Regions from separate parts of the Sporosarcina sp. FSL W7-1283 genome, predicted to be linked through region 2. Evidence: riboswitches for the same ligand, from Rfam matches in the RefSeq annotation. Region 2 holds a riboswitch; the other holds the start of a gene.

Region 1 (15,581 bases), 610 kb from region 2:
GACGCTCGCCCCAACACTCATGAATATTCGGACAACGAGCTTCTTCGCAAACTGTATGTAGATTTTTCTCGCGCATTAACTTCTTTAAACCTGTATAGTTCTCATTGGTGTTCAGCTTAATCTTCAGCCAATCGGGCTTCTTAATATGCTCTGATTTTCTTCCGGTTTCAGGTCTACAGGACAACGCTACCGACTCCATTCTGATCATAGATTCTACTCATGCCAATGTAACATAAATTCTGAAAATCTTCAATTGGGATTGCCCTCCTGACAGTTTGGCAAGAAGCGCGCCAGACCAAAAAACGTCTGCAGCAATTTTGGCTGCAGACGTTTCGTATTTTTTATTCAACCTTAAACTTTTTCTTGAATTTAGTCAGAACAGAGGCATAGAAGATGCTTAAAAACAGACCACCCCAGATGATGATCACACCGACTAACATCATAAGAATAGCAGAGCCGCTCATTCCTGTATCCATTTAAAGCCCTCCTTTGTCTTCTTCGTAATCAGTAGCAACACGCGTGTTGTTTTTCCATTTCAGTGAAGTGAAAACAATCGACATCACGAATGCACCGATAGCAACCGGCCAACCCATTGTCCATAAGAATGAAGTAGGATAGCCTTCATAGTTTTCAGCGATATTGTCTTTAATCAGGAAGAACAGCATCGTTCCAAGTACAACCGGTGTAATGAATGTCAATGAAACTTTCCACCACCAGCCCAAACGAATATCAGACACCGCATTGGCATGTTGTTCGAAAACACCGAGTTTTCTGAAAACCCAAGCCAGCAAGATGACTTCTACAAGTCCGATGACTGCAATTCCGAATTGGTTGATAAAGTAGTCTGCTACATCGAGGAAGTATAAACCGCCTTTCGTCGCATATAGCATAGAGATTAATCCCGAAAGTCCGACACCAATGAACACAGAACGTCTTCTCGAAATATTGAATTTATCCGCCATTCCTGCGATATATGTTTCACATATCGAAATGAGAGAGGTCAGACCGGCGAGCACAAGTGACAGGAAGAAGAATGCACCGAATATCCCGTTCATTCCTGGCATTTGATTGATGATTTCCGGGAACACGACGAAGGCGAGACCTACTCCAGCCGTAGCAACGTCTCCCACATCCACACCCTGTGAAGTCGCCATGAATCCCAGCACTGCGAAGACCCCGATTCCTGCAAGCAATTCAACTGAAGAGTTTGCAAACCCCGTGATGAATGCGTTATTTGTAATATCCGATTTCTTCGGCAAATAACTGGAGTACGTTATCATGATGGCGAACGCAATCGATAAACTAAAGAAAATATGTCCATATGCCGCGACCCACACACGCGGACTTAATAACTTATCAATATCCGGTTTGAAGAAAGCATCCAAACCTACCATCGCTCCGTCAAGAGTAATCGCACGAATGACGACGAATAAAAAGAGTATAAATAGGACAGGAATAAATATCCGATTCGCCAACTCGATCCCTTTCTTGACTCCGCCCAGCAAGATGATAAAACAAATCGCCCAGACGAGCAACAGCGGCAATGCTACTCCTCCAACCAAACCTCCAACTTCTCCCGGGTTATCCGCTATTTTTAAGACGTCCCCAAAGAAGAAAGCCTCAGGGTCTTTTCCCCAAGATAAACTAAACGAATAAATCGTATACTTCATGGCCCATGCAATAATCACGGCGTAATAAGTGGATATGACAAAGGATACAAATATCCCCCACCAACCTAGAAATTCTGTCTTTTTTCCATTCAAACGGAAAAAAGATAATGGTGCCGATCCACGATATTTATGACCGATCGTGAATTCCAAGATTAAAATCGGAATACCAGCGGTCAATAGCGCGAACAAATAGGGGATAAAAAATGCCCCGCCGCCATTTTCATATGCGACATAAGGAAAGCGCCAAATATTACCAAGCCCGACTGCCGAACCCACTGCCGCTAATATAAAACCAGCTCTCGTTCCCCACTGCGAACGATTTTCCATACTACTTCCTCCTTTTAGTGTATTGTTGTTCAAAACTTACCACCATTCACTATTTTCCGATAATTTAAGTTTTGTATATTTAGTATAAACAGGACAGTAAAAGATGTCAAAACAATTTTAGACTAAGAGTGTGAATCTTGCTGACACTCTTAGTCTAAAGTTTTTAAGCCACTTGCGCTTGACGCTTTTTACCTTTAGCCGTCCAGTACGTGAATAATACTATCAATGCTATAATAACAGCTACTAAACCAATCCAAACGGAACCAGTCATGCCTAGAACAAAATAACCAAGTGCTGACACGCCAGCAGCCACCAATGCGTACGGCAATTGTGTTGCTACGTGATCCATATGATTACAGCCTGCACCCGTTGAAGAAAGGATTGTCGTATCGGAAATCGGCGAACAGTGATCTCCGAAAACCGCCCCAGCAAGAACTGCAGATAACGCTGGCAATAATAATTCGGGTTCTGCATTGACCATAATTGTGCCGGCAATCGGCAATAGAATACCAAACGATCCCCATGAAGTTCCCGTTGAAAATGCCATCAGTCCCGCCAGTATGAATATCAATACCGGCAAGAAAGCTACTGGAATATTCAATTGATCTACCATTGTTGACAGGAAAAGACCTGTATCAAGTGTAGCAATTAACTCAGTTAAGCCCCAAGCGAAAATCAAAATCAGAATCGCTGGCATCATCGCTTTCAAACCGCTGATGAATGCACGGCCCATCCAAGAAACACTTGCTGTTTTATTCACTTTCATTTGCAGAACATATAAGAACATAGCCAACAGTGTAGCTGTAACGCCACCAACTACTAATGATTTCGGCACATCTGTATTTTCGAATATAGCCCAAATATCGAAGACACCCGCTTCTTGATAGCCAGTATAGACCATCATTCCAAGCGTCACGACAATTAACGTCACGATAGGTGCAACCAGATCGCGAACTTTCCCATAAGAGTGTTCAGGAAACTCTTCTTTCAGCTCACCTGGTATCTCTTTTTTCGGATCATACAGCAAACCTTCATTTACTGCCCGATCTTCATGTTTCTTCATTTCAAAGAAATCATTATTCGTCCAAGCGAAGAAAAAGACCATGGACAATGTGGCGATTACATAGAAATTCATCGGCGCCATCAGAATAAAGGCAGTTAACGGCGAATAGCTAACAGCGGCTGTCGTCCCAAGTATAAGAGCAAGCTGCCCGATCAAGAATGCCCCCCAACTTGAAATTGGAGATACTACGCAAATCGGTGCAGACGTAGAATCAATGAAATAAGCTAGTTTTGCACGAGATATTTTATGCTGATCCGTAATCGGTCTTGCAATTTGTCCAACCGCTAAAGAGTTAAAGTAGTCATCTACAAAAATTGCGATTCCCAAAATCATCGTCAACAGTTTCGCTCCACGCTGCGTACGAATTCGTGTGACCGCCCATCTCGCAAAGGCCGCACTGCCGCCGGACAGGCTGACAAATGCCGTAATGACACCAAGCAATAATAAAAATAACATAATAAATATATTATACGTATTCAATCCGTCATCCCAAAATGAAATCGTCATAGCTGTCCAAACATTTTTCAATGTTTCCATTGGGGAAAATTCCGCGATGAGTAAAGCGGCTGTGACAATCCCAGCTCCTAACGATAGTAATACTCTCCTCGTCACCAATACCATCACGATAGCGATAACAGGAGGCAAAATGGATACCCATGTTCCAATCATATTAATTCCTCCTCTTTCTAGTCGGTAGATTGTATCGAAAAGTAGATGGTCAGTCGAAGAAGGGAAAGCCTATTACAGAGAAAAAGCCGACTCCAACATGTTACAAACGTGTAGGAGTCGGCTTAACAGTTCATCTGCGAATCAATCATCATGTACAAGATAAATGGATACGGATCATTCGGCTGTTGTAGCGCTCCATACATTACCGCTGTATGACAAGATCATTCCTCTTCGAAATGACCCCAACCTGAGAAGTTGACCCTTCTCAAACTTCGGCATTGTCTCCTTTCAATTGCGGTCATCGACGTCACTCTCTCGCAAAATACTTATAAACAATGCAACCTCTACGTAAGTCTCGATATTCTTCTTTTAACAGTGTAGCAATAATCGACATTGTTCACAATAGCCTTTTATTCCGGTTCTTGCAACGGGACCTCTATTTGTGCCGGCGTCTGCTCTCCTTTCGAATAAATTTGCGGAACTTTTCCTCTGATCAAGCCCATCGCGACAGGCATTCTCTGCGTTACTACGCTCTTACTCGTTGCAAGCGGAACGATAATCTGAACATTCACGTTCACCAGCAGGGTCACTTCTACATAGGCATTATTTATCCCGAATTCCTGTATATCCGTTTCCACATCGGTGTGGACGTTTCCCATGACATGAAAACGGATCGGAATTTTCGGACCCAAGTTGCCGAGCAACGGAATATTGGTCGCTTGCCCGAGCGGGACAAAGAAAACGACGCCTTGCTCTTTCGCCATCATTTCAGGATTATACTCCAAATCACCTAACGGCGGCAGCATGTCTAGATCGCCACCTTCTGCACGTTCGAGGTGATCTTCAACCAATTGATGAACTTCCGCCATAACCTGACTGATGATTTCCGTATTAAATTTCGTCGTGACGGTATCTCGTGTCTCATCCGGCACATTTTCAATTATTTCATTGATATCATACACGCTCGTAGATCGTGCATTGATCGCTTGGCTGATTACATGGCTGGCTATTTTCTGCGTTTGTTTTTCAGCATATTGCGTATAGATTGGGGTCAGCTGTTTATTGACTGAGTAAAAAAATAAGGCGACTGCTATGAAAATCGTCGGAATGATCAACCTCAGCCAATTTCTCGCATAACTTCTTTTTCTCGGTCTTTTTTGATTCGTATAAAACCGCAAAACGACGCCTCCTGCTTCACATTATGCGAATCAGGAGGCGGACATACTAGCTCTCATTAAAATATTTTTTTCCATACCAGCCTAGGACATCGCGAATCATCTCAGGCATGATATATTCTTTAGGAACATCCTTTAATAGAGGAAAGAAAAATCCGAATGTAAACATATCCAATGTAGCGAGCCTATACGTTTCGCCAGGCTCCACTGCCCGGTTGCCCGCAAATAATTGTCCGTCCTGATTGCGGAATAATCTTTCATGAACCATGCTTCCCATGAATGTTCCTCGGAATCCCAAACCTTTGATTTCCAATTCCGTCCACTTCGGATCAAGTGATTGTTCATAAACCTGAAGTAATTCCGAACCGTCCAAGTGTACGATGCAAGGATTGATCGGATGCGGCAACAACGAATGTAAATCACCTCTTGTCACCCAGCCCTCGTCTAGACTTCCAAGGAATATCCCGGCGTTAAAAAGTGCACATTCCGCATGTGTATAAGCTAAAAGCGCACGTCCGAAAAAGGATGAAAGCGGGCTATCTGCTGTCAGCTTCTGAGCCAACGGGGAAGGGTTATAAAAGACAGGCACTTGCAAAGCTTCCTCTCCTTCAGAAAGATAGGCATTCACCTGTTCAACATCTTCTGCTGTTTGCTCCATCGTATTGGTAGGAAACACACCGGCCTCCATATGGACAACCTGATTCGTCATACGATCGATCTCGACTCGGATATGGCCGATGTAATGACCAAACTTCTCTGCCGCACCAAGCAATGTATCCTCAATCCATTCTCCGTCCTTCAATAAATGGTGGGTATGTCCTCCTAAAATAATATCTAATGCCGGATATTCCGCCGCCAGAAGGCGATCTTCATTGATGCCTAAATGTGATAAGCAAACCACGAGATCTGCTTGTTGTCGAATACGAACTAACTGTTCCCGGATTTCTTTACGCGGCTCTGTCACTTTCCAGCCAAGCTGTCGATAAAAAGCATAGTACGGTGCAGTGGCTCCGATCACTCCAACCCTCACGCCATCTGTCGTTTCAAATATTTCAGAAGACTTTGCCCAAACTGGCTGCTCTCCATTTAGCTCTTTCAAATTACAGATCAATACATCAAACAGAGCATCTTCATATAACGTTTCAAGCGTCTGTTTAGACATGGTGATCCCTTCATTATTGCCGATTGTCACGGCATCATATCCTACTTCATTCAATAACTTCACGTTGCCCTTGCCGTCCGTTCCTTCTGTAAAAGGATGGGATCGGTCAACATGATCACCAATATCAAAAATGAAACAAGCCTCGCCTGCCTCTTCCGCCTGCTCTTTACGTTGCTTCAGAAAACGTCTGATCTGCGGCCAATTTTCGAAATGGCTATGTATGTCGTTGGTATGATAAATGTGAATCGTAGCTACCGTTTCTTTCATATAGGTCATCCCCAAATCCCCTCATAGATTGAATGCAATCCAAAGACGAGTAAAATGATACGTATGACTAAAACCAATGTATCTGATTTCATTTTGCCATTTAAATAAGCGCCTAGCATTCCACCGAGATATGCTCCCGGGACAACTGGTATGGTGTAAAGCCACGGCACATTTCCAAGTGAAATATGCGAAATCGAATTGACGACTGCCGACAAGAACACCATCAGCATCGACGTTGCTACCGCTACATGCGGCGGGAATAAGAACAATAATATCATTGCAGGTACGATCATCGTACCTCCGCCGATTCCGAATAAACCAGATGTCAGACCGATGAACAGCGACAATAAGACAGCAAACCAAATTGGATAGCCATACAGATGTGTCTCACCTTGCGGATCGGTAAATGAAATCTTTTTGCCGTTATCGACAAACCAACGAATTGGCTTCAAGTACTTCCTAGTCAGTAGCAGGGTGGACAATACGATCAGTAAAATACCGAAATATAAATTAAATGATTGAATGCTTAAGCTCTTGTTGATCCAAGCCCCTACTACGATGCCGGGTATACTCGCTATGAAAAATAAAAAGGCACTGCGATAGTCAATCGTTTTCACTTTCATATAAGAAAGCGTCGAACCAAGCCCGTTCGCGATCATCATAATGACGGACAAACCAACTACGCTTTGCGGTGTGATGTCTGGAATCATTCCGAGATTCAGACCGACGAACAATGTGATAGGCACAAGAATCGTACCGCCGCCTAGACCCGCTATGGAGCCGATGACACCTGAAGCCAAGCCGATTAATGCCAGGATTGCATATTCCATTAGTGATCCTCCTCAAACAAATCCAACTGCTTGGTGAGCGGCTGACCATACTCTATGTTGAAAAGGTTTGCGAACTGTTTCGCGTTCTTTGCTGCATGCTGACCCGAGTTGTTATTAAAAATGATATATACATCTTGCGCTTGCTGCTCCAATGTCTGGACAACTTTTCGCAACCCCTCTAGCTCTGCTTCATTATAGTCGTATAAATAACGAACCTTCCTCCACGCCTTGCTGTCTCCCGTTGTATTGACCCATCCTTTGTCGTTACGTCCGTGAAGACGCAATAATACCTTGGAGTCCGTCGCAACCGGAACGAGCGGCACACTGCCATCACCTACTTGCGGCTCATCGCAGACGCCATGGATAATATTCAGACCACGCAGAAATTCTAGAGTCTTCTCGCGATAGGCTGGTGAATACCAAGATTGATGGCGAAACTCCACCGCTATCGGTAAAGGTTGCAACTGCTCATGCACGAAGCGAATCCGCTCTACATTTTCTTTTTGACAATCAAACCAAGGTGGAAATTGTACGAGCACCATTGCGAGCTTCCCTGCTTCCACAAACGCACTCATCGATAGTTTGAATAACGAGAACATCTCTTCCTCTGAATCATAAGGAATCTTACCACGCTGATGACCTGTGATCCCTTGATAGGCTTTGACGATAAACTGAAAATCAGCGGGCGTTTCATCCGTCCACTTTCGCATCATCTTTTCAGACTGGATTGCATAAAACGTCGAATCCAACTCCACAATCGGAAAATGTTGACTATAATCAAGGAGCTTTTTATTTGCTGCCGTCTTTTCATTATATAGGCTCGGGTGATCTCCCCATCCCGTCAAGCCGATGTGTATCATGGAAAGTCCCCTCCTTCAATCTTTAGAATAGTGTATCATACCTTATGTATTTTCGGAAAAAACGTTACTTTGAATCTATCGGTCTTCACATGCAGCAAGCGCTCATATGCAATTTTCTAACCATAAAAAAACGTTCCGGGTTTTATGCCCGAAACGTTTGTTATAGTTAGCCACGCCATGCGCTCATTCCGCCACGTACGTTGGTGACAGTGAATCCTGCCTTTTTCAATTGACTGGCTGCTTTTGAGCTGCGCATTCCGCTTTGACAAATGACTACAACTTCCTGTTCTTTTTTCAAACTGGCGACCTTACTATTTAATACGTGCAGTGGAATATTTTGAAATTCCTTAATATGTTTACCTTTATATTCTGCCGGTGTGCGCACGTCAATGAACTGAATTTTTTTATCTCCCAAGATTACTTTCAATTCATCTGTCGAAATGGTGCTGATATCTTTAGCGGGCTTCATTCGCCAAATGAAAAATACGACAATTGCGACGGCGATGATCCATCCCAATATAATTTCCTCCCCCCACTGCTTAGTTGGTCAATTCCACAATGACTAGAATTACACCCATCACGACGAACGCTACATGACCAATGCAAAATCGAGGAAAAAATTTCTTTTCCATTTCTTCCGCTGTTTGAACCGTACATGTTTTGCATGTGAAGAGTTGCTTCATTCGTTTCATGCGTCTAATGCAGCATGAACACTTGCCGGATCATACCCTAATATCCATTTACCGTTTAACTGCGTTTGCGGCACACCCATTTGCCCTGTCATTTCCACCAGGCGCTGACCAGCTGCCGGATCTATCATCACATTGATCGTTTCATAAGGCACATGAATTTCATCTAAATAATTTGTCATCATCGTACAGTAAGGACAAGTCGACGAAACATAAACCGTTGCTTTTGCAGTCATAATTAAAAACCCCTTTTCATTTGTTAATATCTATAGTATATACCCCTAGCCGTATACGGTCAACTAATCGGTTTTCATATTTTTAGGGCTGCCGGTGTAGAATGTACGTATCAAAGAACTGCGCTGTAAGAGAAAGTCTGTTTTTGTTTATGCACGTTTCACCTCTCCCACTTCCCTTCAGGTCCTGCCATAGAATTTATCAGTCACCAATTTGATAAAATTGAAACCTTTCATTTACCTATCCGTAGAATAAGAAACGAAAGAATATAGAAATGGAGGGATGGATATGGAGCTGTTCGGAATCGAAGTTCAACAGCTATATTTATATATCTTAATCATCGCAGGTATCATAAGCCTTGTGTATGTATTGATCAGTGATTTAGCTGATGGAGTTGGTGAACTAAGCCCATTTCTCGATCCAGCTGTCATTCTTGCGTTCATAACATTTACTTCGGCTACCGCATATCTATTAGAACTTATGACATCATTAAATAGTGGGAGCATCTTACTCATTGCGGCAGTCGTTGCTATTGTTTTAGACTTCTTACTCTATTTCTTCGTTTTAGTTCCGCTCAGATCCGCCGAAGTTTCGCTTGCCTACACAGATCAATCACTTACAGGTCTTGTTGGCAAAGTCATTGTTCCGATCCCAGTAGACGGATATGGCGAGATCATTATCGAAACGGTGAATGGCAATTTAGCGAAACGTGCTGCCGGTTATGAGAATGAAGCCATTGAGTATGGAAAAGAAGTATTATTAATCGAAGTGGAAAATGGAACATTTTTCGTAAAAGAGTATGAGCCATTCCGCTTCAAATAAGTAAAGGGGGAAATCAGAATGGGTTTTGGATTAATTGCAATAGGAATCGTAGCGTTTGTGTTACTAGCTGTTATTGGTGTATATGTTCTGAAATACCGTACAGTTGGACCAGACGAAGCATTGATTGTGACAGGAAGTTATTTAGGTTCGAAAAATGTGCATACAGATGAATCAGGAAATCGAATTAAGATTATTCGGGGTGGAGGTACATTTGTCTTCCCGGTTTTCCAACAAGCCGAACCGCTTAGTTTATTATCAAGCAAGCTGGAAGTCACCACACCTGAAGTCTATACCGAACAAGGCGTTCCGGTTATGGCGGACGGAACGGCAATCATTAAAATCGGTGGTTCCATATCTGAAATTGCGACGGCTGCAGAGCAGTTTTTAGGAAAATCAAAAGCCGATCGTGAGAATGAAGCAAAGGAAGTATTGGAAGGTCATCTTCGTTCCATCTTAGGTTCTATGACAGTAGAGGAAATTTACAAGAATCGCGATAAGTTCTCACAAGAAGTTCAACGTGTCGCTTCTCAAGACCTTGCCAAGATGGGCCTTGTTATTGTTTCCTTCACCATTAAAGACGTGCGTGATAAAAACGGCTATCTTGATTCACTCGGTAAGCCGCGTATTGCGCAAGTCAGACGTGATGCAGACATTGCAACGGTTGAAGCAGAAAAGGAAACACGCATTAAAAACGCTGAAGCATCTAAAGAAGCACAAAAAGCGGAAATTGAACGTGCGACGGAAATTGCCGAAGCTGAAAAAGAAAACCAATTAAAAGTTGCAGAATACCGCCGTGAGCAAGACGTCGCAAAAGCACGTGCTGACCAAGCGTATGAATTGCAAACCGCTCGCTCCAAACAAGAAGTAACGGAGCAAGAAATGCAAATTCAAATTATTGAACGTCAGAAACAAATCGAATTGGAAGAAAAAGAAATTTTACGTCGTGAGAAGCAATATGACTCCGAAGTGAAGAAAAAAGCGGACGCGGACCGCTACGCAATCGAGCAAAATGCCGAAGCTGAAAAATCAAGACAATTAGCGGAGGCAGATGCAGAAAAGTACCGTATTGAAGCACGTGCCAAAGCCGATGCCGAAAAAGTTCGACTCGATGGTATGGCTAAAGCAGATTCCCAACGTGCGCAAGGTGAATCAGAAGCCGACATCATCCGACTGAAAGGTCTTGCAGAGGCCGAAGCAAAACGCAAAATTGCAGAAGCCTTTGAACAGTACGGGCAAGCTGCTGTGCTTGATATGATTGTCAGAATGCTGCCTGAATACGCAAGAGAAGTCGCAAGTCCACTAGGCAATATCGACAAAATCACTGTTGTGGATACAGGTGGCGGTGAAGGCGGCGGTGCCAATAAAGTCACTTCCTATGCGACAGATCTAATGTCTACGTTGCAAGAGACACTTAAAGCTTCTTCTGGTATCGACGTGAAAGAGATGCTGGAAAATTATTCAGGCAAAGGAAATATTCGTTCAAGTATTGAGGAGCTGACGAATGAAGTGATTCGTACAAAGCCAGACCCTATTGAATCGAAAACGAGTGAAATTGCGGCGACTGATGAAACTGAAAGATAATGTAAGGAAGAAAATCCGAAGTGCTTTTATCAAGCGCTTCGGATTTTTTGTGTTCTTAATATGTTCCTTCAGATGGAGATGTAAAATTGATTGAAAAACTACTTAACTAAATTCGTGGACCTTATTTTCTTTTTGATCGATTTTGTCTTCCTAACCTATTTAATTAACTCAACTTTCACAGACTTTTTATATGATTAGGACATACTTCATACAGAGGATCACTCTGCAATTGTAACCGAGAAATTCACTTTAAACAGTTTGACAGGTAAGCCGATTTTTTTTGAGTTTGTCGATTTATATAAATGTGGCAGTCGCAACACTTAAGAATACGTGGACAAGTTCATTTAAATCTAAATGAATGGCCACCGATAAAAATGCCCATCCTATTCATAGGAAAGAATGGGGGGATCTTATTGCATATTACAAACGTATTCTGGTATGCCGTTGTCATATGTATTGCAATTGTACTTTGGGGATCTCTTGCCCCTGACCATTTAAATGAATTAACCGCGTCTGTTACTGGTTTTATTTACAATCAATTTGGTTGGTTTTATATGGTTGTCATCATTGCAATGATTAGTTTTTGTATTTATATGATGTTCTCACGTTTTGGTAATATTAAGCTGGGGAAAGATGATGATGAACCCGATTTCAGTTTGCCCGCTTGGTTTGCGATGTTATTTAGTGCTGGCATGGGAATTGGGCTTATGTTCTTTTCGACAGCCGAAACTATCTCGCATGCTTTCATTAAATCACCAAATGTGGTGCCAGGTTCAGAGCAAGCAATTTTAGAATCTCTTCAATATACTTCCCTACATTGGGGATTCCACGGTTGGGGATTATATGCTGTAGTCGCACTTGTCTTCGCTTATTTTAAATTTCGTGTCGGTGCTCCGGGGTTAATTAGCGCAACACTAGAACCGTTATTCGGAAAGAAAGTGATGCGTGGTTCAACGGGACAATTAGTCGATACACTTGCTATTTTTGCAACAGTTGTGGGTGTTGCATCCACGCTTGGTTTTGGCTCGGCTCAAATCAACAGTGGGTTAACATTTTTATTCAACGCGCCAAAAGCTTTTTGGTTTCAACTCATTATATTAGTTGTAGCCACTGTCATTTTCATCATATCTGCATGGTCAGGTATTGGCAACGGCATCAAATACTTAAGTTCGATTAATATGTGGCTCGCGATCATACTATTGTGCGCATTATTTATCGTAGGACCAACAATGTATATTATAAACATGTTTGTAACGACAATTGGAAATTATATAAATAACTTTATTCAAATGAGTTTCGAATTAAAACCGATAAACGAAGGTCAGAGGGAATGGATTAACGACTGGACTATCTTCTATTGGGCATGGTGGATATCATGGGCACCATTTGTCGGGATGTTTATTGCTCGTGTATCAAAAGGGCGTACAATCAAACAATTTATTATTGGTGTATTAATCGCCCCTACACTCGTGACATTTATTTTTTTCGCTGTTTTTGGTGGGTCCGCATTGAATTTAGAACAACACGGCATTGCTAAACTCTCCAAATTGGCTACGGAAACCGTGACATTCGGAATGTTTGAATATTATCCAATAGGCATGATACTATCTTTTTTGACGATAATTGTAATTGCGATATTTTTTATTACATCTGCCGATTCAGCTACATTTGTACTCGGTATGTTTAGTACAGGTGGACAACTTAACCCATCAAATTTTGTGAAAATTATTTGGGGACTGATACTTTCAGCGATGGCTGCAATTGTCATGTACTCTGGCGGACTTGACGGTTTTCAAAACATGCTCATTATTGCAGCACTCCCTTTTTCCATTATTCTCATTCTAATGGTCATATCGTTTTACAAAACAATCAAACGTACCGAGTGATTGGGAACGGCTTAACAATACTTTTAGTAAGGCGGGATTATAAATGAAGTTAGTAAACGTTCGTAAAGGCCAATTTGTTTATTATCAAAATCAATTGCATAAAGTGTATTCTGTAAAGACATTTTTCAAACGGTCCATTCACCTCATTCGCCTGCAAGATTTTGAACAACAACTTTCTACAGCGAAAGATATTGATTTTTATAAACCTAAACACTTAGATAGTTTCGTTTACACTCATAAACGTTATACACTAGATAAAAATGTCAAAGCGAAAGTGGGTGATTATATTTTAGTGATCAATCCAAAACCTGATTCGATGGATCATCACTATCTCAACGCCATCGAAATCGTATCGTCAGTTGAAAGAAATGGCGTGATTAGTAATCAGTCAAATGGAATCAGACATGATGAATACTGGGTAATGGTGCCTGGACTTGAGGAGGGCGCGACGATTATCGACTTTCAAAATCCAGATAGCGAAATGATTGAGAACCAGGAATCACAACAGGCAGAAACCGATTTACCGGAAACATATATACCTAAAATCGGCGATGTATATCAAAGAAATGATAGTGATCCTGTCATGCAAGCAATGGTTGTTTCCATAAAAGGGCAGAATGTTTATTTAGGTGGCAATCTAGAAGTGAAAATGAACATATTAACCGACAATGAAAAGTGGAGTTATGTGAAAAACATGAAGGACTAATGCGGGACACATAGCAATCTGATGTGGGCGCGACCTATTGTTATGGCAGATGGAAACCGAAGAACCTCGACGTTTTCAGCCAAAGAAAAGGCGTTTGTTTTACAAGACTTGTTCCAAATACGCTGTTAAGTTCAGATGTAACTTTAAAAGAGCAAACCAATTCATATTGGTTTGCTCTTTTATCGTATTCTCTTGTGGAGTCACTGGAAGGAATACATGCGAAGGTTATTCAGTTCCATGGTAACTTGTTTGATTCGCTTTACCATTTCAACTGTAATCATTTGTATGTCGCTCGTATTTAGATTGAAATAATTCCGGTAAGAAAATAAGCTTTGTTCCATACTTACTCTTTTACCAAATTTTACACTAAGCATTATTTTCGCACAGCAATCGTTTATTAATTTTCAAGAAAAACATACTAGCCAGACCGCATCATTCGCGTTGGTCACTCAATTGTTTTCATCATAATAAAGTCTGTTTGTTGTTCATCTCCCATATAGAAAGAGTGAGCGCCTGTTTTAACAAACCCCATCTTTTGATAAAACTGAATTGCCCCTAGATTGTTTTCCCACACACCTAACCATACATTCTTTTTACCTTGGTCCTTCGCAAGTTCAATTCCCTTATTTAAAAGAAATTTTCCAAGTCCCTTTTTTTGAAATTCTTTATTAATATAAATCCGTTCAATTTCCAACGCTTCTTTACCCATTTCTTCTGTTTGAGCTTCATTGACATTTATTTTCAAATAACCTGCGAGCTTCTCATCCCAATATAGAAAATAAAATTTTGAAAAGGGAGTTAAAACTTCTTTTTCTAACCTCTTTGTATTAAAGGCTTTTTCCAAATAGGTTTTCATGTTTTTTTCCGAGTTCATATGAGAAAAAGTCTCATAAAAGGTGTTATAACTGATTTCTTGAAGAGTATGTATATCCTCAATTGTACATTCATTGATAACTACAGACATCTGATTCCTCTCCTTCTATGATAAGATAGTGCCAATTAATCCCGAAATGGACCCATCTTTAATTCAATACAAGATGAAAACACTTTGAATTAACGAATTGAGCCGAGGATAATATTCTAATCACCGACCACTACCATTTACCGTCCTGTTCTATTAACATCATATCATTATTTCATTATTCAGTAATACGATTCTATCTTTTTCTTTATAAAAAATCCCCAAAATTCTCCCTTCATGAGCACAGGCATATAAATACCATCTATTATATCTCGAAGAATGGCTTCTCTAATAAAAAACTGAGTTTGCACATTATCGGCAAACTCAGTTTTTTCACTTTATTTAGACCTTTAAAAAACCAGTTAAGACGTATGAAAACCAGAGTACGAAATAGCACTTCTTTTTGTTTGTATACTTCTGTATGAGTGGCTCTGTTTCACTCATACTTTTTCCGTATTTGGAACTTTAATAATTTCCCTTGCAAACTTCGCGGTAATTCCTCTACAAAATCAATGTGATACGGTATTTTAAACTTCGCTAATCTGCCATTACAAAATTCAATAATTTCTTCTTTCTCGGCTTGTTCACCCTTGCGCAGCACAATTGCTGCCAATGGTACTTCTCCCCATTTTTCATCCGGAATCCCGATCACTGCAGCGTCTTCCACTTTAGGATGTTC
Region 2 (15,581 bases):
CACTGCCATCTTTCATCGATTCTGTTTCACGATTCGGAGAAGCTACCGATCCGCTGTCTAAGTGATCTCGGCCAAATACAATCGGAGCGCTTATCTCACCACTTGCGACCATTTCATTGACTTTTAATGCGAATTTATGACGTTCGCCGTAGCCTAGCCAACAAATTCTTGACGGAAGACCTTGCCATTCGACCATTTTCTGCGCCATATCAATCCAATTGGTCAGGACTTTATTTTCACTGAACATTTTTTTGGCCAATTTGTCTGTCTTATAAATATCTTCTGGATCACCTGAAAGCGCCACCCAGCGGAACGGCCCATTTCCTTCACAGAACAACGGACGTAAGTATGCCGGAACAAAACCAGGGAAGTCAAACGCATTTTCTACTCCTTGTTCCTTTGCGTAGTGACGAATATTATTTCCGTAATCAAATGTCTCGGCTCCCGCTTTTTGTAAAGCCAGCATCGCTCTTACATGCTTCGCAATCGTTTCAAGAGAAAGCTTTTCATATTTTTCGGGATCTTCGTCTCTTAATGTCAGTGCTTCTTCATACGTCATTCCATTCGGTATATAGCCATTCCTAGGATCATGGGCACTCGTTTGATCCGTCACAATGTCAGGTACAATTCCGCGATCATGAATCTCTTGGTAGACATCCGCACAGTTTCCTACTAGCCCAATTGAAGCCGCTTCACCTTTCTCAGTGAGCTCCTTCACTTTTTTCAATGCTTCATCCAAATCTTCATAGATATAATCACAGTAACGTTCGTTAATTTTTCTTTCAATACGCTTCTTGTCGACTTCTACTACTAAAATAACCGCTTTTGCCATTTTACCTGCAAGCGGCTGCGCCCCGCTCATTCCACCCATACCACCGGTCAGTATAAACTTTCCTGTCAAATCCGGGCTGCCGAATACTTTCTTTCCGGCTTCGACGAAACTTAAGTATGTCCCTTGGAGAATCCCTTGAGCACCAATATAAATCCAGCTGCCTGCTGTCATTTGCCCATACATCATGAGACCTTCTTTATCTAACTTATTGAAGTTTTTCCAGTTTGCATTAGCAGGAACTAGATTGGAATTTGCAATCAGCACTCTTGGAGAGTTCTCATATGTTCGAAATTTGCCAACCGGTTTACCCGATTGAATTAATAACGTTTCATCATTCTCCAATTCTTTTAATTCATTAATGATTGCATGATAACTTTCCCAGTTTCGTGCAGCCTTTCCGATACCACCATAAACGACAAGTTCAGCAGGGTTTTCCGCCACTTCGGGATCCAGATTATTCATCAGCATCCGCATGGCAGCTTCCTGTGTCCAACCTTTACATGTCAATTCATTGCCACGCGGCGCACGGATATTTTCGACCTTCAAACTACTCAAGAAAAACACTCCCTTTATTATACTAAGTAACTGGAAATAACCATTTTTTGAACTTGTGATGTCCCTTCAAATATTTCTAATATCCGCTGATCCCGATATAGTCTCTCTACCTTGTATTCTTTCATGTAACCATAGCCCCCATGAATTTGCACTGCTTTGTTGACAACACGGTTGGATGCTTCTGAGGTAATTAACTTTGCAATTGAAGCCTCTTTGGACAAACGGTAATTTTCCTTATCCTTTAAACTTGCCGAGAAATATGTGTACAAGCGGCTCACCGCAACATCTGCTTCCATTTCCGCCAACATCCACTGTAAACCTTGGAAATTCGAAATCGGTTTTCCAAATGCCTCACGTTCTTTCGAATAGTTGACTGCCTCGTCTAACGCAGCTTGAGAAAGTCCTACTGCCATCGCCGCAATTCCAATTCGCCCGCGGTCGACGACTGTCATGGCAATTTTGAAGCCTTCTCCTTCTTCTCCCACACGATTTTCTTTCGGAATAACACAGTTTTCGAAAATCACTTCATCGGTCTTCGCGCCGCGGATCCCCATTTTATCATCACCAGCACCAAAGGATAGACCAGGCGTTCCTTTCTCAACGATGAATGCGCTGATTCCTTTTGTACCTTTTGAAGTATCCGTTTTCGCATACACTACCAGCGTATCTGCATACGCTCCGTTTGTGATAAAGATTTTCGAGCCGTTAATAACGTAATTGTCCCCATCCAGACGAGCATTTGTTTTCATGGAACCTACATCCGTCCCACCGTTTGGTTCAGTCAGACAAAAAGCGAATAGCTTTTCACCTTGACAACCGGGGACTAGATACTTTTCTCTCTGCTCTTTGTTGGCAGCAAGGTAGAGTCCGTCAATCCCTAAGTAATGCGCCGTTAAAATAGAACCTGTCGCGGCACAGCCGTACGTAATTTCTTCTACAGCGATCGCTTCCGCAATAGCATCCGCACCTACTCCTCCGTCTTCTTCCGGATAAGCAATCCCGAGAAGACCCAGTTCTGCCATTTTGGGAATATGTTCTTCTGGAAAGCGGTTTTCTTGATCGATTTCTTCTGCTTTCGGGGAAATAACTTCTCTAGTAAAATCTCGTACCATATCTCGAATACTTTTCTGTTCATCTGTCAAATTGAAATCCATCTACAATCACTCACTTTTCATCAGATTTTTGATCATATCGTTATGCTCGCCTAAAGCTGGACTCGGTGAAGTCACTTTTACAGGTGTTGCCGACAACTTCACAGGGTTTCCAGGAATTCTCGTTTTTCCTGCTACAGGGTGTTCAACCTCCAGTAGCATCTCTCGTTCTTTAATATGGTCACTCTCACTAATTTCAGCAATGTTTAAAATGGTGGAGCAAGGGACACCTGCTTCACTGATCAATTCTACTGCTTCGTCTGCTGTATAGTTGGAAAGCCATTCTTCAATGAACACTTTTAATTCGGCTTCATTTTCACCGCGTAAAATATCTGTCTTGAACCGCTCATCGTCCAGTAGATGTTCTGTATTCATCACTTTACACAGTTTGACGAATAACGGATCATTCGCTGTCGCAATAACAATGCTGCCTTCCTTACTTTCATATACATCAAACGGTGCACTAATCGGGTGACGGCTTCCGATACGCTCAGGAACTACTCCCTCAGATGTATAGCGCATGACGTTATGCTCGAGCAAAGAGAAAATCGTGTCCACCATAGCAACATCAATTGCTTGACCAATACCTGTTCTTTCCCGGTGGAATAGTGCGACCATCACACCATATGCTGCATATAATGCTGCACTCATATCACCTATGGAAGCCCCCGACCGAGTTGGCGGATTGTCAGGATGGCCTGTAATGCTCGCAATCCCGCCCATTGCCTGTGCAACAAGGTCATACGCTGGACGTTTTGTTAGCGGACCATATTGACCGAATCCTGAAATGGAGCAATAGACCAAACCCTTATTCACTTCTTTAAGAGATTCATAATCAAGTCCCAAGCTTTTCATAACGCCTGGACGGAAGTTTTCTACAATGACGTCTGCTTCCTTAATTAATCTCGTTAAACTTTCACGATCGGAAGGATCTTTTAAATTCATCTCAATACTTTTCTTTCCTCGGTTCAAAAACATAAAATAACCACTTTCCCCATTTTGGAAAGGACCGAAATGACGTGTATCATCGCCCGATTCCGGACGTTCGATTTTTATAACTTCTGCTCCCATATCGGCTAGCAGCATTGTACAATAAGGTCCTGCCAAGACCCTTGAAAAATCTAATACCTTAATGCCTTCCAATGGTTGTTTCATTTAAATCACCCTCACTTCCAGTGCGAATATAAAACGCTTACATTTCCTTATTTCTACTTTAACAAAAGGTGTATTTATTAACAGTAGAAATTTATACGATATAGTACACTTTCTTATTGTAATATTCTATACTAAATGAAAAGTCTAATATTTTAAACAGAAATAGGTTGAGTAACAAGGCATAGCCATTCGAGAGGGTCTCCTGACACCTCGAATGGCTATGCCTCAATATTTAGTTGAATGTAAGCTATTTCTATACGCACTTGGCGTCATCCCAACATGATTTTTGAACACCCTGCTGAAATACTGGGAAGAACTATAGCCGATCGTCTCCGCAATTTCATATACCGTCATATTAAAATCTTCCAATAAATGTTTTGCTTTTTTCATCCTGCGATCAGTTACATAATAGCTAAACGAACTTCCGGTTGTTTGTTTGAAAATAGCACTCACATAGTTCGGACTCAAATTGACCTGTGCAGCCACAGTCTCAAGTCCGATTTCTTCTTGGAAATGCTCTTCAATATATTGTAGTATTTCTTGAACAGACTTTAATGACTGTTCATTATGTCCTTCGTTCACTTGCAGGTTATATTCATTGATGATGTTCCTGACCCATTTATCGATTTCAGCCAATGTTTCTAAGTTATGCAGTTCCTTTGCGTGCTTGATCTGTAAAGGCATCATATTTTTCGGACTGGCCCCATTTTGTATAGCAGATTTAGACAACGAGAATAAAAGATCTAGCACTTGCAGTCGGAATTCTTCGGGTTTGATATGGACGTGTTTAACGATTGAGTCATAAATCTCTGCCCACCTGTGAAGAACAGCTTCTATATCTCCTAATGAAAACTTCTCCGTTATCGATTGGATGCGCACTTTAAAATCATAGTATTCCGTTGTCTCGAAAATGTCCAAGTCATCAATATGGATAATAGAGTTCTCTGTTGAAAAAAGTCGATATGTTTGTGCTTGCTCACCTTCTCGAAAAGAGAGATGTAAATTACGCGCATCTTCATAATAATTTCCAATTCCAATCGTTACAGTGTATTCCGTTTTCTGGTTAATTTCTGCACGGATTTTTTCCGCATATTCTACTGAAAGGGCTTTATAGTTTTTTTCTTCTATTTGCACAGGTAGAGCAAGTAATATGGCATATTTCTCTTGTGTAACCAACACCTTTAAGGATTCGTATTGTAAATTACATTCGCGGATTGCCTGAAGAACCTCTTCCCGCAAGGCATTCTTCCACATCTCCCCTTTATTCTCAACAAGCCTTGAGAAATTGTCGATACTTAAAAAGAGTACGGTATTCGGGATCAGTGGGAGTTCGGCTAATTGACTCCGCTCCCAAATCTCTTTCGCATTTTTTATATTTCCATGCAATAGATCGTATGCCAAGCTCTCTCGAACCGAACGTAATATGTAAGCTTCTTCCCTCTTTTGCTTTCTTAATTCTCTTTTCAATACCGTCGTAGTATTTTGCAAAACAACCTCACCTCTTGCTCATTTTTATTCTATCCAATGAGGTAATGGCGTCTTCATATCCTGCATCTGCATGGCGAATAATACTCATACCCGGATCAACAACCAGAACTTTTCTCAAGCGTTCGGATGCTTCTTCGCTGCCGTCAGCAATGACTGTCATCCCCGAATGGACCGAATTGCCGATGCCGACGCCGCCGCCGTTTTGGATACTGACCATCGAAGCCCCTGCACTCGCATTCAACATCGCATTTAAGATCGGCCAATCCGCAACCATGTCACTTCCATCAGCCATATTTTCCGTCTCTCTGAATGGAGCAGCCATCGTACTGCCTTCCGAGTGATCTCTTGTTATCGCGATGGGAGCAGACAATTCTCCCGAACGTACCATTTCATTAATAATCACACCGATGCGCTCTCTTTCCTTATAGTCAAGCCAACAGGTACGAGCAGGCAATCCATAAAAATAAATCTTCTCCTGTACAAACTCGATCCAACGAGAGACACGTTTGTCATCCTCAAACTCTTCCAGAATCACTTCATCGATTTTATAGATATCATTTGGATTACCCGATAAGGCGATCCAGCGACAAGGCCCTCTTCCTTCGCAATAGTGTGCGCGTAAATATTCCGATGCGAAGCCAGGCAACTCGAATGCCCTATCAAAACCCGCCTGATAGGCTTGCTTGCGAAGATTATTTCCATATTCAAAAGCAATGGCCCCACGCTCCTTAAAAGTAACCATTGCACCTACGTGCTGAATCAATGATTCTTTAATCAAATCGTAATAGAGTGCTGGATTCTTTTTGCGCAGAGTTTTCGCCTGTTCAATATCCAATCCACTCGGAATATAGCCCATTTGAAGATCATGGACAGATGTCTGATCCGTCACGATATCCGGCAGGAAATTTAAATTCAATGCTTCTCGATAACGATCTGCTACATTCCCTATCAATGCGATGGCCAATGGCTTTTTCGCTTCAACAGCCTCTTGCGCCAAACGGATCGCTTCTTCCAGTGTATCTGCTTTGATATCACAATAATTATTCTTTAATCGCTGATTAATCTTCTCTTCAGAAATTTCCACAATGATACACACTCCGCCATGCATGGTGACAGACAAAGGCTGTGCCGCACCCATCCCGCCAAGTCCTGAGGTCAACAAAATCTTCCCTTGTAATGTGTTGTCAAAATGTCTTTTCGCAATTTCGCCCATTGTCTCAAATGTTCCTTGCAACACCCCTTGAACACCAATATAAGCCCACGATGCAGCTGTAGATTGTCCATACATCGTTAATCCTTTTTCGTTTAACTTACTGAATTCTTCATCTGTAGACCAATGAGGAACCAAAACTGAAGATGCATTAACGATTCGCGGGGAGTTGGGAAAAGATTTAAATTTACCTACTGGTTTACCAGATTGAATTAGCAATGTTTCGTCAGGATTCAGCTGTCTCAGTTCATGAATTATCGCGTTTGCCGCCTCATGATTACGTGCGGCCTTTCCTCTGCCGCCATATACGATTAAATCTTTTCCACTTTCTGCGACTCGTGGATCTATACTATTTAAAAAAAGACGTAACAAGCCTTCAATTTCCCAGCTCTTACAGCTCATTTCATGCCCTGTCGGAGAAATTAAGATGTTTGACATCAATGACACTCCTTTTCCTTAAAATACTGATTTATATAGAAGTTGTCCCCTACCCGATATATAACTTTACGCTATACAATAATAGCTTAAGGGAATGTGGTATAATTAGAAAGAAGATTAAGATTGTTCTGTGAGGAGGTTGTCAGATGGATCATCGTTCATTACTATATTTCACGACTTTAATAGAAGAGGGAAGTTTTACACAAGCCGCCAAAGCACTGTATATCTCACAACCATCTTTAAGTTCTGCAATTAAAAAGATTGAAGAGCAAGTCGGAATTAAATTAATCGAACGCAACACGAGGAATATCTCTCTGACGAAAGAGGGAGAAATTGTATACGAAGAAGCGAAGAAATTGCTAAACCACTTTAATTACTTTCAAAAAGAAACAATACGATTGAAACAGGATGGACCACTTGAATTACATATTGGTCTGATTGAATCAGTACGATTTTGGCTGCCGAAAGTACTTGCCTCATACACCAAAACACATCCAGACATACACATCAGACTGTTAGAAGTACTTGGCTTTAAACAAGTAGAAACTGCGTTAAAAAATTATAAGATACATCTCGCAATTACGAACCAGCTTTTTGAAAGTGATGAGATTGAAATGATCCCTATTTATAATGAAAAACTGGTTGCTTTATTGCCCAAAGGACATGCTCTGCAGGATGCAACCAATCTTTCCATACACGATTTACAAGATGAAGAATTCATCATATGTAAGGAAGGTTTCCAGACGCGCGATGATATCTTAAATGAGTTTCGCAAGTCAGGGATAAGACCGAATATCCATTTTGAAATAGAACGATTTGAAACTGCTTGCGCCTTAGTCGAGGAAGGTCTTGGCATCACGATTGTCCCTGAAAACTATCTTAGAACGCCAGACCATCCCTCATTGACCATAAAAAAACTGACGGATACAAGTCTTTCAAGAACTGTCTATATTGCTTTTATTAAAAACCGGTATCTTCCTCCGGTTATTGAAGAATTCGTCGATATAACAAAAACATTCTTCAAAGAATCATAGATTTAGACAGCTTTCTCTTTAATAGTATTTAGTACAAACTCCGGCCTCTCCCCTTCAAGTGCCCGGATGACATTCAAACTAGTTCGAGAACGCAACTCATACTCTGATTCAACGGATACATAAGATGAATGCGGTGTCACAAAAACTTCATCCATATAAAGAAGATCAAGAGTTTTACTCGGCGGCTCTTCTGCCAGTACGTCTAACCCTGCGCCAGCAATATGGCCTTCTTTAATAACTTTGGACAATGCTTCTTCTTGGATTATTGCACCGCGGCATGTATTGATTATAATTGAACCTTCCTGCATTTGTTTCATACGATCGTAATCAAGTAAACCTTTCGTTTGTTCCGTAAGCGGGACGTGCAAACTTAAAATGTCTGACCGTTCCAGAAGCCCGTCCAGTGTAACGGATTCGACTCCAAGCTCAGCAAATGCTTCCTCCGGTACAAATTTATCATGAGCAATCACGTGAACACCGAATACTTGAAACTTCCTCGCTACCTCCTTTGCGATTCTTCCAAGACCAAGCAAACCGACTGTTCTTCCTCTTAACCGCTTGATCGGTAATGTATCAAGCGGATTCCATCCCAAGTTTCTTACTTGTTCGTTATAAGCACGAAGTCTTCTCGCTACGCCCAATGCCAATGCAATTGTGTGATCAGACACTTCATCGATACAATAATCAGCCATATTCGTTACATAGATTCCTTTTTCTGTAGCTGCATCCATGTCAATATGATTGAATCCCACCCCAGAAGCAGCAATTATTTTACAGTTTTTCAATTCCGAAATAATGTCCCTACCACAAGGAAAACCGATTTGTGCTACAATTCCATCCGCATATTTTCCAAACGACTCCAAATCTTCTTTAACCGTTTCACTTCTTGTCACTTTATATTCAATATCATGGTCACTGTAAATCCCTATCTCTACATCGTGTGAAAACCATTCGTCATCCAGTATCCATACTTTTTTCTTTGTCATATGCTTAACTTCACTCCCTATCGTATTGATTTAATATCTCCACTAGCAGTTCATTTTGCTCTTGCGTCCCAATCGACACACGCACATATTGTTCTAATCCCCATGGAGTACATGGGCGAACGATCAATCCTTTTTCTTGCAGCTTATTAAATAGTTTTTGTGCATCCGATTTTACATGAACAAATAAGAAATTTGTATAGGAAGGAAACACGGAAAATCCTAATTCTGAAAACTTTTGAGTTAAGTATTCTTTTCCTGCCTCATTCATTTCATAATGTTCTTCAGTGAATTCTTGATCATCCAATGTAGCTACTGCTGCTTCGATCGCAACTCGATTACAAGCAAATGGTTCGCGCAGACGCAGAATCGGTTCCAGAAGTTCTTCTGATGCAATGGCATACCCAATCCTCAACCCCGCCAAGCCATAAAACTTTGAAAATGTTCGAATTGTGATGATGGGGTGGCCAGCCTTAAAGTAATCGATTCCTGTCTTATATTGATCTTTTCGAATATATTCGATATATGCCTCATCCAGCACGACGGTCACATGTTCAGGAACTTCTTGGATAAACTGCAGAAGAGCTGAATCCTCTACGATTGTTCCTGTAGGATTATTCGGATTACATATAAAAATCAGCTTTGTCTTGTCAGTAATTTTTTCTCGTATAGCATCTAAATCATATGCCCACTCTTCTGTTAGTGGTACTTCCACCGGCTTTCCACCCATTAATAGGGTGGAGGAACGGTACGCCGGGAAAGTCGGACTACAGTACACGACTTCATCATCTTCATCGATATAGGCGCTGATTACTAATGAAATAATATTATCTGCTCCATTGCCAGTTATCACTTGTCCAGGCCGGATTGCATACAACTGGGCGAGCCGTTCCCGTAACTTTGTTGCAGATGCATCTGGATACAAATGAACTTCTTGGATCGCCCGCTCCATTGCTTCTTTTGCTTTCGGGGATGGGCCGAGCGGGTTTTCATTCGATGCAAGTCTATGCACATGCTCCAGTTGTAATTCTTTTTTCACCGCTTCGATTGATTTTCCCGGAATATAAGGGGCAATCCCTTTTACAGTATTTCTCCATCTCATGTGCAAATACAGCTCCTGTCTTCTGTGATGTTACTTAGCTAAATTAGGAATAAAAGTTGATAGTTGAGGAATCATAATAATAATTACGATAACAACAAGCATCGCTATAATAAACGGTACCAATGCGCGGCTGATCCGCTCAATTGAAACCTTACTAATATGTGAAGCTACAAACAAATTGACTCCAAGTGGCGGTGTAACATAGCCGACTGCCAAATTACATACCATGATGACGCCAAAATGAATCGGATCGATACCTACCGCCACAGCGACAGGCAATAGGATTGGTGTTAATATGACCACTGCCGAAATCGTATCGATAAACATCCCGACTACGAATAAAAATGCACTGACCAATAACATGGTGATGATCATATTTTCCGATATGCCGGTAATGAACTGTGCAATCGTTGCCGGAATCCGCTCGATACTTAATAAGTAAGCAAAAGAAATAGAGAAACTGATTATGATAATAACCGGAATATTTAATAGAGTTGCTTCAAGGAAAACACTGTATAATTTCTTAAAAGTCAACTCTTTGTATACAAAAAGCCCGATAAACAGTGCATACATACAAGCGACAGCCGCTGATTCAGTTGGAGAGAAAAAGCCACTATAAATTCCTCCAAGAATAATTACTGGAATCAACAGAGCCCATTTCGCATAGTTAATCGCTTTTAGAACTTCCATGAAAGTAGGGAACTTACCCTCTGTTGGAAAATTTCTTTTCTTAGCAGTCCGATATGAAACGAACATTAAAGCGAGCCCAACCAAGATTCCAGGAATAATCCCTGCTAAAAATAGGCCTCCAATGGATACTCCACCTACGATTCCAAACATAATGAACGGAATGCTCGGCGGTAAAATAACTCCGATGGAACCAGCAGTAGCTGTTACTGCTGCAGCAAACGGTTTGTCGTATCCTTTTTTATCCATAGAAGGGATCATAAATGAACCGATTGCCGCTACTGTCGCAGGTCCAGATCCTGAGATAGCGGCAAAGAACATACTTGCAAGGACTGTACCGATAGCTAATCCACCAGTTAAGTAGCCTACCAAAACATCCGCCAAGCGCAGTAAACGCTTTGAGACGCCGCCTTGACTCATTAGAACTCCCGCTAAAATGAATAATGGAATCGCCAGTAAAGAAAATGAATCGAGAGAAGTAAATGCTTGTTGAACGATGGAACCTAATGGTAGATCAGTAGCAACTATCATAGTAAATAAAGCGGATGCACCAAGAGATATAGCGATGGGGACGCCAATTAACATGAGAACAAAAAAACTGATAAATAAAACCGCTATCGTCATTGTTCTACCCCCTCTATATCTTCTTCCAATAAATCGCCTTTTATAATGTTTCTAAATTGCTGGATTAATCGAAGAACCATTAAAAATGCACCAAGAGGGATCACCGTGTATGGTATCGCCATAAGAATCCCCATAGAAGGCGCTTTTTGACCTGTTTCTACTAGCTGTAGGATAAACTGTGTTCCTTTAAAGGTGATGAATACCATGAACGAGAAAAATAAAAATGTAGCCAAAAGATCTAATAGTTTTTTCCATTTCTCGTTAAGTAAATCTCTAAAAACAGTTACTCGGATATGGCCGCCTGTTTTGATGGCTAAACTTGCACCAATCCAAACTTGGGCAACGTGGATATACCTTGCAAACTCTTCGCCCCAAATCAGACCACTTCCTAGGAAATAACGGAATAGAGCCTGACTAAAAATCATAAGTAAAATAGCAACCATTGTAAGTATTAAAAATATCTCTTCGAATTTCTTTATGAAATGTAGAAATTTCTTCACCATTTACCCTCTCCACTCATTCGATATATAGCATGACTTTCTTGCTCTTAGATGCATTTATATAGAGTGTTTACTACTATACACTTGACGCATTATTGCGTTCTTACTATTACGACAACCGAAATGTTTTAGTTTAAAATTTCTCCCGATTATCGATATAGAATTGACAATCGGGATGAATTTGCATAATTTATATATTAGTTTCTTACTAATTCCATGATGTCGTGGCCAAGTTCCTTTTCATACTTGTCATAAACAGGCTTTAACTTTTCAATAATCGCCTTTTTTGTCTCTTCAGGTAAAACATTTACTTTAAGCTCTTTTTCTAAAAGTTCCATTGCTTTTTCATCATACTCTACGGATACTTCTCTCTCATGCTTTGTAAATGCATCTCCTGCTTCATCGACAACAGACTGAAGATCTTCAGGCAATGAATCGTAAAAAGCTTTATTCATAACAAGTGATTCCGCTGTAAATGAATGATTCATCACTGTCATATATTCCTGAACTTCATAAATTTTCGAGCTATCGATCAATTGGGCCGTCGTTTGCATGCCGTCAAAAATATTTTGCTGGAGTGCAGAATATAATTCACCGAATGCATACGGTTGTGGATTAGCTCCCAACTCTTTCAAGCTATCCAAGTGAATGTTATTTTCCATCGTACGAAGTTTCATTCCTTTAAAATCTTCAATCTTCTCAATAGGTTTTATGTTGTTAGTCATCTGAGTCATACCTGCACTGCCCCAACCTATACCTTTCAGCTGATTCTCCTCCAGCTTTTCTTTTAGGAGATCGCCTAACTCACCATCCAATTTACTATTCGCATCTTCTACATCATCGAATACGAATAAGAAATCAAGAGCCATAAATTCTTTTACGAAGTTTGTAAGAGGTGCAGTGGCTGGACTCGCTGCTTGAATATTACCAGCCTGCACAGCTTCGATGGCTTCTCTTTCAGATGCGTAAAGCTCTCCGTTAGAAAACACTTCAACTTGCAATCTTCCGTCAGATTTTTCTTCTGCTACTTTTTTAAACTCCATCAGCCCTTTATGAAGTGCAGAATCTTCTTCAACTGAGTTAGAAATAGTCATCTTGTACTTTTTATCTGAGGACCCACTTTCAGCACCCTCGGCTGTGTCGCCAGAATCTCCGCAACCAGCAATAATAAGAGCGAATGCCATTATTGCAAACATCAAGATTTTCTTCATCATGTAATTACCCCCTAATAGTTTTTAAAACTACTAAACTTTTTAAAAAATAAAACGAAAAATTAATACGAGATGTCGATTCAGACAATTTAACCGCTTACATTTTTGGCCTCAAGATAATGAAGTTCAACCTTAGTCCCTTAACCCCCTATTTATTTTTATGCACTAAAAAACTTTTATTACCACATCATCATCTTATTGTAAGTATATTTTAATAGTCTAAACATTACAAATAACTTTTGTATATAAGGTTATAGCATTTAACTATGCGTTATCTAACTTTTTAGATTATATATGGAAAGCTATACCATCACTACCAACTTAAGCATCGTTGATTTTTGATAAAAAGTTGTTCACGAAAATAAATCTTTAGCATTTATAAAGACAAAAAAGAACATCAAAAATCTCTATAAGATTCAGCATTTATAGTTTCAATAAGTTTAAGTTGCAATTGCATTAGATAACAGGTAGAGTGGTAGTAATTAAACATTCACTTATTTCGAAACCTTCGAAGTAAGGATAGAGGCGCAAAAACCATCAGTACACAATTCGAGGATGATGAGATCCTATGAAGATTGTGGAAAGGGGAATTTGCCGAAGCGGAAGAGATTCTCATTGTCTCGAAGCTGGTTCTGGGCTGAACAAGTGCAGAATTGTCATATAGGCGACTATATGGAGGGCTATCTTGCAAAGAAATAATTCATTATTTCAAAGCAGTAACGAGCCCCTCGTTGCTGCTTTTTGCGTTCAATGACTTACCCGCCCTCCACCCTCTATGTTTTTTAATAAAAAGATAGGATGTGGAGAAAAGATGAATTTTGGACAAATTGTAACTGCTATGGTAACTCCGTTTGATGGACGAGGAGAAATTGACTTTGCCGCTACCAAAAACTTGATCAATCATTTACTTGCCAATGGATCGGATGGTCTGGTCGTTTCAGGTACAACGGGAGAATCGCCTACGTTGACGAACGAAGAAAAAGTGGAGCTATTCAAGTTCACCGTGGAAGTGACCGGTGGAAGAGCACCAGTCATTGCTGGAACAGGTACAAACAACACGAGAGAATCAATTGAACTGACAAGACAAGCGGAGGACGCCGGAGTCGATGCGATCATGCTCGTTGCGCCTTATTACAATAAGCCTTGTCAAGAAGGCATGTATCAGCACTTCAAGACAATTGCAGAAGCTACTTCACTGCCAGTTATGCTGTACAATATTCCTGGACGCAGTGCTGTCAACATGAGTGCAGAGACGATCATCAGACTAGCCGAAATTCCGAACATCGTTGCTGTCAAAGAAGCGAGCGGAAATTTAGATACGATGGCTGAGATCATTGACCATACGCCTAAGGACTTCTCCTTATATAGCGGTGATGATGGACTAACACTTCCCGTACTAGCAATCGGCGGAACAGGAGTCGTTTCCGTGTCTGCACACGTGATCGGCAATGAAATGCAAACGATGATCAACCATTTCAAAAATGGCAACGTCCAGGAAGCAGCCAACGAACACCGCTGTCTTCTGCCAATCATGAAAGAACTCTTTGCCGCACCGAACCCATCATCTGTTAAAGCGGCATTAAACTTAAAAGGGGTACCTGTCGGGGGCGTACGTTTGCCTATACTCCCTTTACCTGACTCACAGCTAAAATCTTTAAAGCAAGTTTTAGCTATCCATGAGGAAATAACTTTCTAAAAGTAAATTCTGCAATTATGCTGAAACCCAATAAAAGGTACCAAGTTCGCAATGTATCCAGATCCTTCTGCGAACTTGGTACCTTATTCACTTTAAGCAAGCAATAACCGATTAGCCATTAATCGACCACGTATCAATATCCCTGCCCATGCAGCAAGAAACGCTTTGATGAACCCGCCAATTAAGAACGGTACAAATCCTGCCATAAATGCAGCAGTCCAAGAAAGTTCAGCTATAAATTTCAGCCAAACTGTTCCGAAGAACAACGTGATGAACATTCCAATAACATTTGCAATCATGGCCTGTCCAAAAGAAAAACTAGTGCGTTCCATATAATACCCCATAATGAATGTAGCCGGAATAAAGCCAACGAGGAATCCACCTGTCGGACCAAAAACGACACCTAATCCTGCAGACATCCCTGAAAACACAGGAATTCCTACCGCACCCATCGCTAAATAAACAAGCACTGAAATAGTTCCATAACGAGAACCTAAAATCGTTGCAGCCAAACCAATTGCCAATGTTTGCCCGGTAATCGGAACCAACGGCAGCGGAATGGTCAGCTGTGCCATTACCCCAATAATTGCCGCAAATAATGCAGTGACAATCATCATTTGAAGTTTAGATCTTGAATCTGTCATTCCCAGTATCCCCCTACTTTAGTCAACTAATAAAACCACTCGGTTGACAATTATTTTATATTACATAAATTTGTATGTCAATTGTTTTTCATTAATAAAATACCGGTTGTAAGGCTATTCTTTTTTGTTTTAAGATTTGCGGCAATGCCTACAAACATTGACATTTGAATTTTCCTGAATTTAAAAATCCCTTATCTCTCAGTGGAAGAGAGATAAGGGCGATACTGGTTTGGCAGCTTAATAAGGGTCTGCCTCATGTCCTTTTTCTACT

Evidence for each region. Region 2 has a riboswitch for lysine ahead of dapA (4-hydroxy-tetrahydrodipicolinate synthase). Riboswitches for the same ligand answer to the same signal wherever they lie in the genome.
Region 1: it holds a riboswitch for lysine, as region 2 does, so the genes downstream of both, MKY93_RS14545 (Na+/H+ antiporter NhaC family protein) here and dapA (4-hydroxy-tetrahydrodipicolinate synthase) in region 2, are expected to answer to the same signal.

Annotation. Positions count from the first base shown of each region.
Region 1 covers NZ_JBBOOL010000001.1:2,760,547-2,776,127, forward strand. Annotated here, with positions in the region: gene lipA (lipoyl synthase) at 1-199, opposite strand, end outside; gene MKY93_RS14535 (methionine/alanine import family NSS transporter small subunit) at 342-476, opposite strand; gene MKY93_RS14540 (sodium-dependent transporter) at 477-1,997, opposite strand; gene MKY93_RS14545 (Na+/H+ antiporter NhaC family protein) at 2,161-3,729, opposite strand; lysine riboswitch at 3,910-4,084, opposite strand; gene yunB (sporulation protein YunB) at 4,140-4,907, opposite strand; gene MKY93_RS14555 (bifunctional metallophosphatase/5'-nucleotidase) at 4,954-6,342, opposite strand; gene MKY93_RS14560 (sulfite exporter TauE/SafE family protein) at 6,339-7,163, opposite strand; gene MKY93_RS14565 (DUF72 domain-containing protein) at 7,163-8,023, opposite strand; gene MKY93_RS14570 (rhodanese-like domain-containing protein) at 8,190-8,492, opposite strand; gene MKY93_RS14575 (glutaredoxin family protein) at 8,712-8,948, opposite strand; gene MKY93_RS14580 (hypothetical protein) at 9,235-9,768, shown strand; gene MKY93_RS14585 (flotillin family protein) at 9,787-11,349, shown strand; gene MKY93_RS14590 (BCCT family transporter) at 11,763-13,235, shown strand; gene MKY93_RS14595 (hypothetical protein) at 13,279-13,941, shown strand; gene MKY93_RS14600 (GNAT family N-acetyltransferase) at 14,387-14,905, opposite strand; gene MKY93_RS14605 (AMP-binding protein) at 15,339-15,581, opposite strand, start outside.
Region 2 covers NZ_JBBOOL010000001.1:3,374,972-3,390,552, forward strand. Annotated here, with positions in the region: gene hutU (urocanate hydratase) at 1-1,387, opposite strand, end outside; gene MKY93_RS17695 (acyl-CoA dehydrogenase family protein) at 1,405-2,541, opposite strand; gene MKY93_RS17700 (CaiB/BaiF CoA transferase family protein) at 2,548-3,693, opposite strand; gene MKY93_RS17705 (helix-turn-helix domain-containing protein) at 3,919-5,181, opposite strand; gene hutU (urocanate hydratase) at 5,189-6,829, opposite strand; gene MKY93_RS17715 (LysR family transcriptional regulator) at 6,976-7,863, shown strand; gene MKY93_RS17720 (C-terminal binding protein) at 7,866-8,849, opposite strand; gene hisC (histidinol-phosphate transaminase) at 8,860-9,948, opposite strand; gene MKY93_RS17730 (TRAP transporter large permease) at 9,979-11,259, opposite strand; gene MKY93_RS17735 (TRAP transporter small permease) at 11,256-11,762, opposite strand; gene MKY93_RS17740 (TRAP transporter substrate-binding protein) at 11,957-12,973, opposite strand; lysine riboswitch at 13,483-13,661, shown strand; gene dapA (4-hydroxy-tetrahydrodipicolinate synthase) at 13,782-14,666, shown strand; gene MKY93_RS17750 (biotin transporter BioY) at 14,759-15,310, opposite strand; gene MKY93_RS17755 (catalase) at 15,548-15,581, opposite strand, start outside.